One region of the Plantactinospora sp. WMMB782 genome, then DNA from elsewhere that is predicted to be linked to it. Evidence: riboswitches for the same ligand, from Rfam matches in the RefSeq annotation. Region 1 holds a riboswitch; each other region holds the start of a gene.
What was found. A riboswitch is a leader RNA that binds a small molecule or an ion and turns the genes downstream of it on or off. The one in region 1 is predicted to bind cyclic di-AMP.
Positions count from the first base shown of each region.

Region 2: another riboswitch for cyclic di-AMP. It lies ahead of ACN28A_RS04340 (coiled-coil domain-containing protein); the one in region 1 lies ahead of ACN28A_RS05820 (coiled-coil domain-containing protein).
Region 3: another riboswitch for cyclic di-AMP. It lies ahead of ACN28A_RS27115 (C39 family peptidase); the one in region 1 lies ahead of ACN28A_RS05820 (coiled-coil domain-containing protein).

Region 1 covers NZ_JBMHMC010000007.1:865,689-871,156, reverse strand. Annotated here, with positions in the region: gene ACN28A_RS05835 (hypothetical protein) at 81-656, shown strand; gene ACN28A_RS05830 (glycosyltransferase family 2 protein) at 784-1,899, shown strand; gene ACN28A_RS05825 (polysaccharide deacetylase family protein) at 1,998-2,711, opposite strand; cyclic di-AMP (ydaO/yuaA leader) riboswitch at 3,395-3,528, shown strand; gene ACN28A_RS05820 (coiled-coil domain-containing protein) at 3,532-4,548, shown strand; gene ACN28A_RS05815 (O-acetyl-ADP-ribose deacetylase) at 4,668-5,198, shown strand; gene ACN28A_RS05810 (MarR family winged helix-turn-helix transcriptional regulator) at 5,274-5,468, shown strand, end outside.
Region 2 covers NZ_JBMHMC010000007.1:544,467-549,934, reverse strand. Annotated here, with positions in the region: gene ACN28A_RS04355 (SRPBCC family protein) at 1-391, shown strand, start outside; gene ACN28A_RS04350 (hypothetical protein) at 273-1,040, opposite strand; gene ACN28A_RS04345 (cellulose-binding domain-containing protein) at 1,299-2,540, shown strand; gene ACN28A_RS04340 (coiled-coil domain-containing protein) at 2,662-3,765, opposite strand; cyclic di-AMP (ydaO/yuaA leader) riboswitch at 3,773-3,901, opposite strand; gene ACN28A_RS04335 (hypothetical protein) at 4,148-4,351, opposite strand; gene ACN28A_RS04330 (hypothetical protein) at 4,475-4,864, opposite strand; gene ACN28A_RS04325 (hypothetical protein) at 4,989-5,360, opposite strand; gene ACN28A_RS04320 (hypothetical protein) at 5,388-5,468, opposite strand, start outside.
Region 3 covers NZ_JBMHMC010000007.1:5,579,982-5,585,449, reverse strand. Annotated here, with positions in the region: gene ACN28A_RS27130 (CDP-glycerol glycerophosphotransferase family protein) at 1-1,479, shown strand, start outside; gene ACN28A_RS27125 (GNAT family N-acetyltransferase) at 1,599-2,396, shown strand; gene ACN28A_RS27120 (hypothetical protein) at 2,577-3,125, shown strand; gene ACN28A_RS27115 (C39 family peptidase) at 3,211-4,032, opposite strand; cyclic di-AMP (ydaO/yuaA leader) riboswitch at 4,518-4,658, opposite strand; gene mdlC (benzoylformate decarboxylase) at 4,914-5,468, shown strand, end outside.

The DNA of each region.
Region 1 (5,468 bases):
TTCGGCGGGTTTTTGCCCGGCTGGCTACCCTCGGAACTGGAACGGGTTCCGGGCCCGAGCCGTTGGGGAGGACAGCACTGATGGCAGACCACACGCAGCCGTGGGCCGAGCGGACCGTCGAGATGCCGCCGGAGGGGCACGGGCCGGGGATGCCGCCGGAGGGGTACGGACCCGGGATGCCGCCGGGGCCCGAGGGCTTCCGGCGGGGTGTGGCGCAGGTCGGGGTGCCGCGATCGCGTACCGGGCCGGAGACGGCGCCGCACGAGCCGACCGGGACCGGCTGGCCGATGGCGGAGCCGGAGCGGCAGCAGCTTCCTCCGGGTTACCACTGGCGGCAGCTGCGCATCGGCCGGCACTGGAGCATGCTGGGCGGCCTCTTCGCCTTCGTCTGCTGGGGGATCTGGGCGATCTCGGCCCGGGGTGACCTGACCAGTCCGGTGGTCACCTTCGTGCTGACCCTCCTCGTCGCGGTCGGCCTCTTCGCGCTGGCCCGGCTGGTCGGCCGGGTGATCTGGGAGCGCCAGCTCGGCCGGATCCGCCGTAGCGCCCGGGGCGCGCATCTGGTCACCGGGATCTTCCTCACCGGGGTCGGGGTGGCGTACCTGCGCCAGACCGAGTGGGTGGTCGACCTGTGGAACTGGGTGGCGGGGCTCTGAGCCGGCGGATTCCGCCAAAGCGACAAATCACAATTTGGTCACTCGGTAGTTACTGAACGCTCACCGGACGATTACCCCGCGCTACGATTCGGTCTCCGCCCTCCACTGGAGGTTGCCCACGGTGACCATGCTCAGCGTGATCGTCCCGGTCTACCAGGTGCGGGAGTACCTGGCCGAATGCCTGGACTCGATTCTCGACCCGTCCTTCCGGGACCTCGAGGTGGTGGCGGTGGACGACGGATCCACCGACGGCTCCGCCGCGATCCTGGCCCGGTACGCCGCCCGCGACCCCCGGCTGCTGGTGGTCACCCTCGACCACAACCAGGGTCTCGGGCCGGCCCGCAACGCCGGCCTGTCCCGGGCCACCGGCGAGTACGTCTGGTTCGTCGACGGCGACGACTGGCTGCCCGGGGGCAGTCTCGGCGCCGTCGCCGAGCGGTTGACCCGAACCCGGCCGGACCTGCTGGTCACCGCTTACACCAGGCATTACCCGAACGGCGGGACGCGGCACCTGGGACTCGCCCAGGTCGGTGCCGGCAGGCCGGTGCCGGAGGCGTTCACCCTGCGCGAGCGGCCGGCCCTGCTGTCGGTGCTGCACATCACCTGCAACAAGGTGATCCGCCGCCGGTTCCTGCTCGACCTGGGCCTGACCTTCGACCCCGGCTGGTACGAGGACGTCTCGTTCAGCTTCCCGCTGATGTTCGCCGCCGAGCGGATCACCCTGCTGGACAGGTGCTGTTACGCCTACCGGCAGCGCCCCGAAGGGGCGATCACCGCGACGCCCAGCGATCGGCACTTCGAGGTCTTCGTGCACTGGGACCGGGTGCTGGCCCGACTCGACGCCGAGCCGGCGATCTCGGCCGAACTGCGTCACCTGATCTTCCAGCGGATGATCTGGCACCTGTTGCAGGTGCTCGGTCACCCCCGGCGGGTGCCGCCGGAGCGCCGCCGGGAGTTCTTCGCCGAGATCGTCACCCGGTACCGGGCACACCTGCCGCCGGCCGGCTACCAACCACCCGGCGGGACGGCCGGGCTGAAGCACCGGCTGGTGGGTCGCGGGGCGTACGGGCTGTTCAGCGCGCTCCAGGCCGCCCGGCGGGCACACCTCGGCGTGGTGACCCGGGTCCGGCACCCCCGGTCCGGGACGCATCCGGTGACCGGCACTCCCACCCCGGCACCGCGGGCCGTACCCGGCGGGCGCGCCCAGGCGGTACCGGGCGAGTTGACCGACCGGGTTAGCTGAGCCGGCTGGGCTGAGCCGGGTGGGCCCAGCCGGCTGGGCCTGGCCCGGTGAGCATCCCGGGTCGGTGCATCCGGGTCGGTCGGGCCCTGACGATGTCGTCAGCCGTGTTCGCCGAGCGGACCGACCTGCCAGCCTCGACGCAGGCACTCCTCCAACAGGTACGGCAGGGCGGCCAGACTCGCCCGCCAGGCGCCCGGTGCGGAGGTGCAGTCCGAGTCGTGCAGCAGCACGGTGCCGCCGCCGGCCAGCCCGTCGCGAAGCGTGTCGAGTACCGAGGCGCGGGTGGCCGTCCGGGTCCAGTCCCGCCCCCAACAGGTCCAGAGCACCGGCGTCAGGTCCAGTCGCCGGGCGGCCACCAGCGCGGCGGCGCTGAGTACCCCGTACGGCGGTCGGAAGAACCGGGGCACCCGACCGGTCACCGCGCCGATCAACTCGCGGGTCCGGGCCAGGTCCCGGTAGGTGGCGTGCGGGCCGCGTAGCAGCAGGTTCTGGTGGGCCCAACCGTGCACCGCCACCTCGTGCCCGGCGGCGGCGAGGTCCAGGCCGAGTTCGGGTGCGCGGGCCAGCATCGACCCGAGCAGGAAGAACGTGGCGCGGGTCCGGTGTGCGGCGAGCGTCTCGACGAAGAGCGGGGTGGAAGCCGGATCGGGACCGTCGTCGAAGGTGAGCGCGACGTGCTCCGGAGAGCCGCGTCCGCTCAGCCGGGGGAAGAACCGCAGCCGTATCCCCGGCAGTACCGTCAGGGCCGGCACCACCTGGGCGGCCAGCGCGGCACCGACGGTCGTCGTCGCCGGTACCGCGCGTCCGCGCACTCGTTCCTCCACCCGCCGCACCATCGCGGAACCCGCCGCACCCTCACGACCGCGGTTACCCGCGCGGCCCGCCTTCATCCTCACCCGGACGGGTGGTCCGGCCCCGGGAGCGCGCGGTGGCGGCCGTGACCGAGCGCGGATCGCCCTGCCGGCGCGCGGCGGTGCCGGCCCGCGGGGTGCGGCCGAGGACGTCCGGGCGGCCGGCGGCGTGCCGTTGCCGGTCGAGACCGACCTGGCGGACCACAGCCAGCCCGGCGGCCGACGGTGACGGGGTGGACCTGAGCGCATCCGGGGAGGTCGACACGCCGTACCGGACCCGGAGTCCGCGGCTCCGGGCTGTCCCGGCACGGGGGCGTGGTGACGGCCGGTGTGCTCCCGGTCGGTACGGTCGCCGGTGTGCTCTTCGGCACAAGGCCGTGGCGCGGTCGGTGGTCGAAGAATCACCCACTGACCAACCTGGACATGTTTCCGCACGTCAGGACGTTGGCAGTGCGGATGGTGAATAGCCGACAGCAGTTGGTGGATAATGGCGGGCAAAGCATGCCCTTCGATGCGTACGACGGGCCGTGATTACTGATAGTCGTTGCCTGGCAACGCTTTTGGCCGCGAACGGGTATTGCCATTCCGGAAGTGAAACCGGGTATGCTGTCTGCCGTTCATAGCCGGATACCGTGTGGTGCCGGCGCTGATCGCCGCCTAATCGCCACACGGCGAGCCGGGGACCCACGTTCCCCTGGGGTGAATCCGCGAGAGCGGTAGGGACCACTTCCATCCCGAACCCGTCAGCTAACCCGGTCGGCGGCCGACGGAAGGGATACATGTGAGGGCACCCCTACGCCGAAGGCTGGCGACTGCCCTGGCACTGCTCACCGCCGCAGCTCTGGTCGCGGTTCCGTCCGAGGCGTCAGCCGCGCCGAAGCCGGCCCCACAGGAGGAAGCCGACTCGCCGCTGCTCGGGGACGTGCTCGCCAGCGCCGGCAAGCGGCTCGCGGAGGCGAAGGCCGAGCGCGTCAAGTCGCAGCGGCGACAGCAGGCGCTCGGCAACGAGCTGAAGCAGGCCGAGGCGAAGCTGGCGGCGCTCGCGCCGGAGGCGAGCGAGATCGCGGCCGAGTCCTACCGCAGCGGCAAGCTCAGTGCCATCTCGATGCTGCTGTCCAACAACTCGAGCGAGGGCTCCGACGGGGGCTTCATGCAGCGGATGTCGGCGCTCAACGAGCTGAACCTGTTCAACAACAGCAAGCTCCGGGCGCTCAACCAGGCGAAGGACGAGGTCGGCGCGGCCAAGAAGGCGATCGACGACGAGGTCGCCAAGCAGGCCGCCCAAGAGAAGATCATCAAGAAGGAGCAGTCGGACGCGAAGAAGGCGCTCGCCCTGGTGGGCGGCAACTCGCGGCCGGACAAGGGTCTGGTGTCGGCCACCTCGCCGGTAGCCCGGCCGGGGCCGGGGATGGCGGACGGTTTCCCGGGACTGCCCTGCAACAAGGACGACCCGACCACCGGTGGCTGCATCACGGCCCGGACGCTGCACATGTACAACGAGGTGCGCCGGGCGGGCTTCAAGCGGTTCGTCGGCTGTTTCCGGCCCGGTGGGCCGTTCGAGCACCCGAAGGGTCGGGCCTGCGACTGGTCGCTGCGCAACTCCGGGTTCAGCCGGGCCGCCAACGACGACCAGATGAAGTACGGCAACGACCTGGCCGCGTTCCTGATCCGCAACGCCGACCGGCTCGGCATCCTCTACGTGATCTGGTACAAGGAGATCTGGTTCCCGGGCGAGGGCTGGAGGTCCTACAGCGGTCCCAGCGACCACACCGACCACGTACACGTCTCGATGCTCTAGCCTCGGCCCGACAACCGACCGCCCCGCCCCTGCCCGACAGGTGGCGGGGCGGTCGCGTTGGGGCGGCGTGCCGGTCGCGTTTCGCGGCGGGCCGGCCGGCGGGCTGGCATCATCGGCCGATGGCAGTCATCGAGGTCGTCCGGGGCGACATCACCCGGCAGCACGTGGACGCGATCGTCACCGCAGCCAACGAGTCACTGCTCGGTGGTGGCGGTGTGGACGGTGCCATCCACCGGGCGGCCGGGCCCCGGCTGGCCGAGGCGGGTGCGGCGATCGCCCCCTGCCCGCCCGGCGAGGCGGTGGCGACGCCCGCGTTCGACCTCGACCCGCCCGTCCGGTACGTCATCCACACCGTCGGTCCGGTCTGGGAAGGCGGCGGGCACGACGAGGCCGAGGTGCTGGCCTCCTGCTACCGCCGCTGCCTCGCCGTCGCCGACGAGGTGGGCGCGCGCAGCGTCGCCTTCCCGGCCATCGCCACCGGGGTCTACGGGTTTCCCGCCGACCGGGCGGCCGAGACGGCGGTGCGGACGCTCCGCTGCACGCCGTCGGCGGTCGAGTCGATCCGGCTGGTCGCCTTCGACGAGGAGACCGCCATCCTGCTCCGGGCAGCCGTCGACCACAGTGGCGGGTCGTCCGCCTCGACGGGGTGACAGGGCACCGGTGACGGCGAACTGATGGTCTTCGACTGGTTGTATCTTGCACCGAATAGGTTGTAGCGTACAACCATGAGTGCCGACGAGGCGCGCGAGATGCGGGACGCCGTCAGCCAGTTCGTCCGGGCGTTCGGGCTGCACCGGCCCGAGCAGACCCCGTGCGGTCAGGCGATGTCCGTCTCCGAGGCGCACGCCCTCGCCGAGATCGACCGGGAGGGCGGACTGCGCCAGGTCGAGTTGGCCCGCCGGCTGCGGCTGGAGAAGAGC
Region 2 (5,468 bases), 320 kb from region 1:
GCTCGGCGACGTGCGACGGCAGGGCGAGCTGCACCCGTTCGTCGTGCGGGTCCGCCCCCGACCCGCCGGGCCGGGGGCACTGCGCAGCGACCTGGTCACCGACCGGCTGCGCTGGGGGCCGCTCCGGTTCCGGACCACCTACCGGGCCGACCTGCTCCGGCTCGCTGCCGACGAACTGGAGTTGGTGGCCCGGCAGTGGCCGCGTACCACCCTGCACAACCGGACCCGGGTGACCGGGGAGCCGGACGGGCTGCTCCGGGTCGACGTCGAGATCACCCTGTCGGCGCCCGCGCCGCTGTTCCGGTACGCGTTCCGGCAGGCTCGGGCCGCGCACCTGGAACTGGCGAATCGGCTGCCGGCCGCGTTGGCCGCCGCCGGCCAGCAGCCCTGACCGCCCGCCCGTTCCCGGCGGCGCCCGCCGTCCGGCGGGTCCGACCCCACGGCTTGTAGGTGGAGAGCACCGTGGCGACGACCAGCAGCGTGCAGGAGACGATCGGCGCGGCCAGCAGCCCCTGCCGGGCGTCCGCCGGGGTCGCCGCGCCGAGCTCGGCGGCCCGCAGGTTCGGCAGCAGGGCGAAGAGCACCGCCCCGACCATCACGGTGGTGATCACCAGTTTGACCAGGACCCAGCGGTGCCTGACCAGGCCCCAGGGGGTGAGCAGCGCACTGGCGAGGCCGACCAGCCAGGCGAGCACGCTCAACGGTACGAAGACGGCCTGCCCGACCAGCGCCGCCGCCGGATAGACCAGGTCGGGATCGGCGCCGCGTGCTCCGGCCACACCGAGGGTCAGCAGCACCACGTCGATTCCCAGCCAGCCGACCGCGGTGACCACGTGCAGGGTGAGCAGGGCTTTTCGCCAGGGCGGTGAAAGCTTCATACCGGTGATGCTGCCGGCGGAAGCCCGGCGTGACGTCGTGCGGCTGTGGGCGCTGCGGGTACGCAGCTCGACGTACGTTCCGCGCAGCGCCAGCTCCCGGTCCAGATCGCGGTGCCCTGCCGTGATCAGGGAGCGTTCGGCCTGCCGGAGCCGGCCGGACACTCCCTGATCACGGAAGAACCCGCTCCGGTGTTTGCTCGCATCGATGGTTGTCTTTAAGCTTGGTCGGCCGCCGTCACGGGGCGACCGGGTACGGGCTGGCCGGGGCGTCGTGGTGGTCGGGTGACCAGGGGAGCCGGTCACGGCAGCACAACGAGGCCGGTACGCGTCGGGCGTACCGCGTCGCTCGTCGTCGTAACCGCACTGCCGGCACGCGCCAGCCACGGCGACGGCGCCGGCAGTCGTCCGAGAGGAACTCCCATGCGGATCTCCGCACCGTACCGTCGCGTCTCGCTGGCCCTGGCCGCGATGACCGCGATCGCCGCGAGCAGCGTCGCCGTGCTCGGCACCGGCCTGGCGCCGGCCGCCCAGGCCGCAGCCGGCTGCCGGGTCGACTACCAGGCCAACCAGTGGACGGGTGGCTTCACCGCCGCGGTCAAGGTGACCGCCGGGGACGTCGCGGTCAACGGCTGGACCGTGACCTGGACCTACGGTGGCGACCAGCGGATCACCAACGGCTGGAACGCCCAGGTCACCCAGTCGGGGGCGACCGTGACCGCCCGGAACGTGGCCTGGAACGGGTCGCTGCCGGCCGGCGGCTCGACCGAGTTCGGCGTGCAGGGCACGTATTCGGCCAGCTCGGCGGCACCGACCGGGTTCACCCTGAACGGCGAGCCGTGCAACGGCGCCGAGCCGACAACCCCGCCGAGCACCGCGCCGCCGACCAGCCAACCGCCGACCACCCCGCCGACGAGCGCCCCGCCGACGCTCACCCCGCCGCCGACCACGCCGCCGAACACCCCGCCGCCGAGCGGCTGCGGCACGGCGGTGCTCTGCGACGGCTTCGAGAACCAGACCGGCGCCACGCCGTCGGGCGACTGGGCGGTCAGCTACCCGGACTGCTCGGGCAGCGGCACCGCCAGCATCGACACCTCGGTCGCGCACCAGGGCACCCGCTCGGTACGCGTCAACGGCGCGGTCGGCTACTGCAACCACGTCTTCGTCGGCTCCACCCGCGACCTGAGCGGGGTCGGCGCGGTGCGCTACGCCCGGCTCTGGGTACGGCACACCACCGCGCTGCCGACCTCGCACGTGACCTTCCTGGCCATGCGCGACGCCGCCGACGGCAACCGTGACCTGCGGATGGGCGGGCAGAACGGCGCGTTGCAGTGGAACCGCGCCTCGGACGACGCCACCCTGCCGGAGCAGAGCCCGAACGGCGTGGCGCTCAGCATGCCGCTGCCGGTCAACCAGTGGTCCTGCCTGGAGTTCATGGTCGACGGCACGCAGGGCCGGCTCTCCACCTGGGTCAACGGGACCGCGGTGACCGGGCTGACCGCCGACGGCACGCCCACGCACGACGTCGACGGGCAGTGGTACAACCGGGCCAACTGGCGGCCGAACCTCACCGACCTGCGGCTGGGCTGGGAGAGCTACGGCGAGGGCGCCGACACGCTCTGGTTCGACGACGTGGCGCTCGGTTCGAGCCGGATCGGCTGCTGACCGGGGTACCCGAGCGGGTTACCCGGCCGGCGGTCGCGGCCTGACCGGAAAGCGGACCGCCGGCACTGCCCAGGGGTGGCGGGCGGTGCCGGCGGTCCGCGACAGGTTACGCGACCGATCCTCAGTTCATCGAGAGGTGTACGTGGTTGGTGTGGTCGCTCGACGGGTCCCCGTTGCCCCCGTTGTACGTCTTCCAGCCACTGCTCGGCAGCCAGATCTGCTTGAACCAGATCACGTACAGCACGCCGAGCCGGTTGGCGTTGCGCACGTAGTACGCCGCCAGGTTGTTGCCGTACGTCCGGTCGCCACCGGTCGCCACTCCGCCGAACCCGTTCTTCTGGGCGGCGAAGTCGCAGGCCTGGCCCTTCGGGTGCTCGCCGCTGCCACCGCTGCGGAAGCAGGAGACGAACCGGGTGAAGCCGGCCGCCTGGGCCTGCTTGAGCGCGTGCAGGGTGCGCGGGGTGATGCAGCCGCTGGTGGTCGGGTCGTCGAGACTGCACGACTCGTCCGGGAAGGAGCCGTCGGGGTTGCGGGGTGCCGGCCGGGCGGAACCGCCGCCGCTGCCGCTGATCCCCGAGCCCGCGCCGCCGCTGTTGTTCGCCGCCGCGAGCGCCCGTTCGGCCTGCTTCTTGCGGGTCTCCATCACCTCGACCTGCTTGCGCTGCTCGCCGATCTCCTTGTCGAGCGCGGCCTTGGCCTGGGTTTCCTTGTCCAGGCTCTCCTGCAACCCGCGCAGTTCCCGGCTCTCGTTCGCCGAGATCGTGTCGAGTGCGGCGGCCCGGTCCACCAGGCTGGTCGGCGAGCCGCTGTTGAGCAGCGCGGAGACCTGCCCGAGCCGGCCGGTCCGGTACGCCATGTTGCCCATCTCGGCGACCCGTTCGCTCCGGGTCGCCACCTCGGCGCGCAGCGCGGCAAGCTGCTGGTTCAGTTCCTTCTGCCGCTTGACGGAGTTGTCCAACTTGTTCTTGGCGTTCAGATAGCCCTTGCTGGCGGCCTGAAGCTGCTCGCGCAGGCTGTCGGTGCCTCCGTCGATGTCGTCGCCGCCGGGAGCCGCGGCCAGCGCCCCGGGGGTCGCGTACTCCGGTGCCGCGGCGGCGGGTGCGCCGCCGAGCGCCGCGAGGACCATGCCCAGGGTGAGCGCCGCGGTGGTCGCGAGCTTCCGGGACGGTCCCGAGGCGTTCCGCGCGGACGCCGGAGCGTGTCGGGTGGGTGCCAGGAACGGCATATGACAGTGTCCTTCCGTCAGCCGCCGACCGGGTTAGCTGACGGGTTCGGGACGGAAGATCCCTACCGCTGGCGCGGATGCACCCCTGGTACGTGGTTCCCCGGCTCGCCGCGTGGCGATTAGGCGACGGCCCCCGCAGGCGCCGGAGGGCGCCGCCCGGCGGAGACCGGAGCCGAGCCTACCGGCAGTTGCCGCCCGGGGATACGTGGAGTTGTCAGAGCCGAATTCACGTTCCTCCTGCTTCGGGCGGATGTATCCGGACAAATATCGCCGGTACCGGCCGGAAACTTAAGATGCCGCTAACTATCGGTGAGTTCTGATGGTGACTGTGCGAGTCGCGGGAGCGCTGACCATCCCCGTCGGTGGGTTCGGACGCAGGCTGTCACTCGTTGCCGAGGGCTGCGACGAGGGGTGCCCGGGCGGCCCGGCGGGCGGGCAGCAGGCTGGCCAGTACCGCCGCCGGGGCGGCCAGGGCGGCGCAGAGCGCGGGCTGCCTGCCCGACGGGTGCCGCCGGCAACCCGTGCCCGTATCGGCAATGAGTCCTGACGGATAGGCGGGAAGAGCGCAATGACGGAAGGCTGTCACGTTCGTTGTGTGGGAGCCCGGGCTGAAATGCCCCGGGCGACCCGGCGACCGTGGGGTGGTGGGCGGAGTGGATAGCCAGTCGCACACCCCGCGCCACCACCCACTGTGGGTGTTGCAGCTACATCAGCTTGCCGGACGGATCTCGAGGCGAGTGCATGTCCTCTTCAACAGCGCATCGGTCGCTGGGCCGAACGGCAGGGTTAGGCCGACGCAGTAAATGGTGCCGTGGTAATCCCCGGATGAGAGCCATTGGACGGGAGTCGCGGGATTGTTGCCCAGGTTGAAGCTACCGACGGTGCCGCCGAAGCACCGTGTCGGACGTGATGTGTAGGTCAGCCAGATTTGACGCGGCAGCTGACTGGCATTACACGCCCGCTCGTCGATGAGTGGTTCGACGGTTTGCGCAGAGGCGACCGTCTCAGGGGCAGGAGAAGCCTGCGCAGGGGGACTGAATGCGATTGTGGCAAGGAGCGCCGCCACCATGGCCAGTGTGACCGTTACCCGTTTCGGCATTTTGTTCCTCCCTAGTTGCGGATCACGACACGTACCGCCGCCCCAGCGCTCCGAAGTGTCTGGAGACTCCGGACCTTCTTGGGTCGCCTGCGGCCGGAATGGACGCTTGTCCTGGTCGAACCAATCAGCCCCACCATGCGTTGACGTACAAGTCGTACAAGGACGGCGCCACGTAGTAGCACTGGTACTCCTCCCACTCCAGGCCGCCGCCATAGCCCTTCTCACCCCTGCTTATGCAGCTCGCAAGGTCCGTGTAGGAGGCGTAGTAGTCCCAGACCGGCCTCAGCGACTCGCTGGAAGGCGACCCGGTGTGGCTTCGGTCGACGCCGGTCGACGCCGACGCATGAGCGGCGCTACCGGTCATGGCGGTCACGGTAAGCCCTGCGACCATCAGCAGCGCGGCGAGCGCTCCCCTTGTACGCACGTCTTTCTCCTTCTCTTGTCGACTGCGGTCACCGATGCCGTGGCAGGCGGTGTCCACGATGGATACGGTCACGGCGGTACGGGTGCTGCTGGCAACGGCTCAGTACTGGTACACCCACAGTTCGGCTGTGATGCCAGTGGCATTGCGACACTCGGCGTAAAAGCCTGGCCTCGCATTCCA
Region 3 (5,468 bases), 4.7 Mb from region 1:
CACCGGGTGCCCGAGTCCGGGCTGAACTGGCTGGCCCTGGCGCTGACCGGGCTGACCCTGCTCGGGCTGACCCTGGCCGAGCGACCGCTGCGGGACGCCGCCGAGCTGGAGGTGCGTTCGGCAAACCTCGGGGTACGGGCCTGGCCGCTGCTGGTCGCCGACCGGCTCGGGCCGGCGGTGCTGGTCCTGCTGGCCGTACTCGCCGGCAGCGCGGCGCTGACCCTCCCGGCCTGGCCCGCCCTGCTGCTCACCGTGCTGGTCGGCGCGGCGGCCGGAATCGGCGCGGTCGGGCCGCTCGCGCTGCGCCGGCTGCGCCCCTCGGCCGGGCAGAGCGCGGTCACCCAGGCGCTGCGCCGGCACCAGCCGGAGTTCCTGCTGCACTTCTCCGCGCCACCCGGCTCGGAATACCAGGTGATGATGTGGCTGCCGTACCTGGAGCGGATCGGGCGGCCGTTCGTGGTGCTGCTGCGGGAGCCGAACTTCCTGCCGGCGATCTCCGCCGCCACGAAGGCGCCGGTGGTGGTCTGCCCGACGCCGCGATCGATCGACGAGGCGATCGTGCCGAGCCTGCGGGTGGCGTTCTACGTCAACCACGGCGCCAAGAACAGCCACTGCATCCGGTACGCCCACCTCACGCACATCCAGCTGCACCACGGCGACAGCGACAAGGCGCCGAGCGCCAACCCGGTCTCCGCGATCTTCGACCGGATCTTCGTGGCCGGGCAGGCGGCGATCGACAGGTACGCCCGCAACGGCGTGACGATTCCCCGGGAGAAGTTCGCGATCGTCGGCCGTCCGCAGGTGGAATCGATCGCGGTACGCCGGGAGCCGATCCGGGACCGGGCCGACAAGGTGGTGCTCTACACGCCGACCTGGACCGGGCACAACGCCGACGTCGACCACTGCTCGCTGCCGGTCGGCGAGAAGCTGGTCCGCCGGCTGCTGGACCGGGGCGTGACGGTGGTCCTGCGCGCCCACCCCTACACCTCGCAGAACCCGGCGTCGGCCCGGCAGCTCGCCCGGATCGAGCAGCTCCTCGCCGAGCACCGGGCCGGCACCGGCCGGCGGCACGTATTCGGCGCCGACGCGGCCCGGAAGATGAGCCTTGTCGACTGCGTCAACGCCTCCGACGCGCTGGTCTCGGACGTCTCCGCGGTGATCTCCGACTACCTCTACTCGGGCAAGCCGTACGCGGTCACCGACCGGGTCGGCGAGGGCGACCGGTTCGTCGAGGGCTTCCCGCTGGCCGGCTCGGGCTACGTGCTGGACCCGGAACTGTCCAACCTGGACGAGGTGCTGGACCGGTTGCTGGAGAGCGATCCGCTGGCCGAGACCCGGTGGCGGACCCGGACCCGTTATCTCGGCGACTTCCCGGAGCAGCACTACGCCGACGGGTTCCTCGACGAGGCCCGCCGGCAGGTGGCCGGTGCCGGTACGCCCCCGCCGGTACCGACACCCCGCCCCGCCCCGGTCCCCTGACCGCGCCCCCTCGCCTGCCGGTGCTCCTGAGGCGGGGACCCGTGGGCGGGGACCCGTGGGCGGCTGGGTGGCGTTGCGCCGAGGGTGCTCGCGGGCTGTGCCATGATGCCCCGGTGACGATGATCAGGACCAGCCACGACCGTAACGAGCTGGCCGACCTGCTGCGCCGCGACCCGCACCTGCACGCGTACGAACTCGGCGACCTCGACGACTTCTACTGGCCGTACACCAACTGGTACCGGTGCGGCGAGGCCGTGGCGCTGCTCTACCACGGTGCGCCCAGGCCGGTGCTGCTGGCACTGCACCGCTCCCCGGCACCACTTACCGAACTGCTCACCGGTCTCCTCCCGCTGCTGCCCCGGCACTTCGAGGCGCACCTCTCCCCCGGCGGCGTGGAGGTGCTGGCCCGGGAGTACCCGGTCCGGACGCGCGGGGCGCACCTGAAGATGGCGCTCACCGACCCGGACCGGCTGGCCCGGGTCGCGCCGGCCGGCGAGGTGCTGACCGAGGCGGACGTACCGGAGCTGACCGCGTTCTACCAGGCGGCGTATCCGGGCAACTGGTTCGACCCGCGGATGGTCGAGACCGGTCACTACGTCGGGCTGCGCCGGGACGGTGGGCTGGTCGCCGTCGCCGGGGTGCACGTCTGGTCACCGCGCTACCGGGTGAGCGCGCTGGGCAACGTGACGACCGCTCCGGCGTACCGGGGGCAGGGGCTGGGCAGCACCGTGGTGGCGACGCTCTGCCGGCGGCTGCTGGAGGCCGTCGACACGGTGGCGCTGAACGTCGCAGCGGAGAACACCGCCGCGCACAAGCTCTACGACCGGCTCGGCTTCACCCCGGTCGCCGAGTACACCGAGTACGTCGTCGGCGAGGCGCCGGTGGCCGCGGCCACGTCCGACGAAGGTCCACAGTGAACTGACGCTGGTCCGGACCGCCGGTCGAAGTCCGCCGACCCTTGTCAAGGACCAGTGCCACGGGCACCATGTCAACGGTCCGCACGCCTGCCAGGCTGCCGGAGCTTTCCGCCACCGGCCCGTACGCCGGTCGTCCCACCCTGTCTTTCGCCGATCCGATCTGTCGCCGAGGAGGCTCCGGTGCTCGAGGAGTTCATGGGCATTCCCGCCCACCCCTTCCTGGTCCATGCCGCGGTGGTCTTCGTGCCACTGCTCGCGCTGGCCGCGGTCGGGTACGCGTTCCTGCCGTTCGTCCGCCCGCACCTGCGCTGGGTGCTGGGGCTGCTCGCCGTCGCCACCCCGGTCGCGGCGCTGATGGCCAAGCTCTCCGGTGACCGTTTCCTCGCCCGCCTCGAATCGCGCAACCGGGTCAGCCCGGAGTACGTCCCCCGGCTGGCGGAGCACCAGGATCTCGGCACCAACACCCTGTACGCGACCATCGCGCTCGGCGTGCTGACCCTGGCGCTGGTCCTCCTCGTCAAGCCCCGCACCGCCGCCACCCGGCCAGCCGCGACCGCCGACGGGGACGGCACGGACGGCGCGGCCGCCGGCGCCGCACCGGCCGCCACGGGTTCACCGGTGCTGAGCCTCGTGCTCGGGGTGTTGGCCCTGGCCGCGGCCGGCGCCGCCCTCTACTACGTGTTCCGCACCGGTGACACAGGCGCCAAGGCGGTGTGGGAGGGCCAGTGACCCGCACGGGTGTAAGGAAGGGCCCCCTCCTAGACAAAATGCGATGGGAGGGGGCCCTTACACCCGTGCGGGAGGGTGGGGCGGGTCAGGAGGAGTAGCCGCGGGTGGCCGCCCAGTTCGCCAGGTCGATGGTGCTCATCCAGTAGTTGCTGTCCTCGCCGGGGATGGCCGGGTCGGCGATCTTCACCGTACGGCCGTCGTCGCGGTAGCCGACCACCGTCAGGTAGTGCCCGCCCGGGTAGCTGTGCCAGCCGCCGTCGAGGTCGGTGGCCGAGCCGGCGATGTTCACCACCACGGCGTATCCGCTGGTGACGGCGTGCACCACGTCCGCCTGGAGCCGGTCCATCTGGGCCGGGGTGGCCGCGCCGCCCGGGATGGCCGTGGTGCGGTAGAAGTCGGTACCGATGATCTTGTTGAGCACCCGGGTGGTGTCCTGGGCCGAGTTCGTGCCGCTCGTCGTGGTGCCGAGGTCGGCGGCGACGGAGTCCTGGCTCGGCTGCTTGTCCCGGACGGTGAGCGCGATCCGGGTGGCCGCCGGGCCGCAGTACCAGCCGTTGATCTGGGTCTGGAAATCGTAGTCCAGCAGCTTGGTCGCGGGCGGTGCCGGCCGCTTGCTCGGGGCGCTGGTCGGAGCCGCCTTGGCCACCTTGGCCGCCTTGCTGGCCGGTGCCGTGGTCGGTGTCTCGGTCGCCGGGGCGGTGGTCTGCGGCGCCGTCGTCCGCGGCGCGGTGGTGGCGGCCGCTCCGGCCTGATCCGCGACGGGGGCGCCGACCTCGGCGACGGCGACCGTCGAGCCGGTCCCCGGTGCCCCGGGCGAGCCGGTCGAGGCCAGCACGACCCCGGTCGAGGCGGCGGCGGCGAGCACCGCTGCCGAGGCGAGTGCGAGCCGGTTCCGGCGGCCCGACATGGCAGTCCTGAACCGCCCGTTAATTGCGTGCTTCAACGTTGTCCTCCAGGGGAATGCGTGCCACCACTACCGGGGGACGGGGTGGTGACGCGACGTTTCTTATCGCTGCCGGAATGTGCCGGGAAATCGCGCGGAATGGCACCGGAAAGGCGCGCGCCGACGGACATGGCGGAGACGGAGGGACCCACGATGTGCCCAGGGGTGGGGACACCGCTGTCGGCGTACCGGTGGAATCAGCGCCACCACGATCCGTCGCCGCCGGCCTGCGGCGCGGTACCGGGACCTGCCGGCGAGCCGGTCGGCGCGCCCGGGACGACCCGCGCGTCGACGACCTCCGCGGCACAGCCCGCTATCGGATCAGGATCGGGCCCCGGCCGGGGACCGGGTGGTCCGGTACGGCTGTCGCGGCGGCCGGGAGCGGCGCCGCGACGCAGCGAGGAAACTGGGGGGACGGGCCGGAGCCCGGGTGATGCGGCACGAACAACTACTCCTTCCGACACCGCCTACCGGGTTAGCTGACGGATTCGGGCGGGAAGGCCGCCCTACCCCGGGCCGTAGCCCGAAGATTCACCCCAGATAACTGTGGGTCCCCGGCTCGTCACAGAACGATTAAGCGGGTCCGCACCGGTGTCACCAGGCGGTGACCAAGGGGCCGATGGCGGACTTGCCGACATTACTGTCCGCGTTCGGCTGTTGCCAAGCCCAGTGAGCAGCGAAAACAGTGAGCAGGACCGCGATTTGGAGCTCCGGGGGCCACCCGACGGTCACGGACGGTCGCGCAGATAAACCGGCATGATCATGTACGGGTGCGGTATGACGGAAATGACCGGCTTAGCCCGGTCGCCCGAGTATGGGACGAGGACACCAGGAGGCTCCTTTCGATGACAACGGTGCACGAAGCGACCTACGACCTGCTCCGTTCCCTGGGCCTGACCACCCTGTTCGGCAACCCCGGCTCCACCGAGGAGCCATTTCTGAAGAACTTTCCGGCCGACTTCGCGTACGTGCTGGCCCTACAGGAGGCGTCGGCGGTCGCGATGGCGGACGGCTACGCCCAGTCCAGCGGCCGTCCGGTGCACGTAAACCTGCACACCGCGCCCGGCACCGGGAACGCGATGGGCAGCCTCGTCACCGCCTGGCACAACAAGACACCCATGATCGTTACCGCCGGCCAGCAGACCCGGACGATGAGCCTGTCGGAGCCGATGCTGACGAACGTGCGCCCCACCCAACTTCCCGAGCCGTACGTCAAGTGGAGCCACGAGCCGCTGCGCGCCCAGGACATCCCTGAGGCGTTCATGCGGGCGCTGGCCACCGCGGTACAGCCGCCGGCCGGGCCGGTCTACCTCTCCCTGCCGCTGGACGACTGGGACGAACCGGCCAACGGCACCGCCCAGGTACGCCGGGTGAGCACCCGGATCGCGCCCGATCCGGCG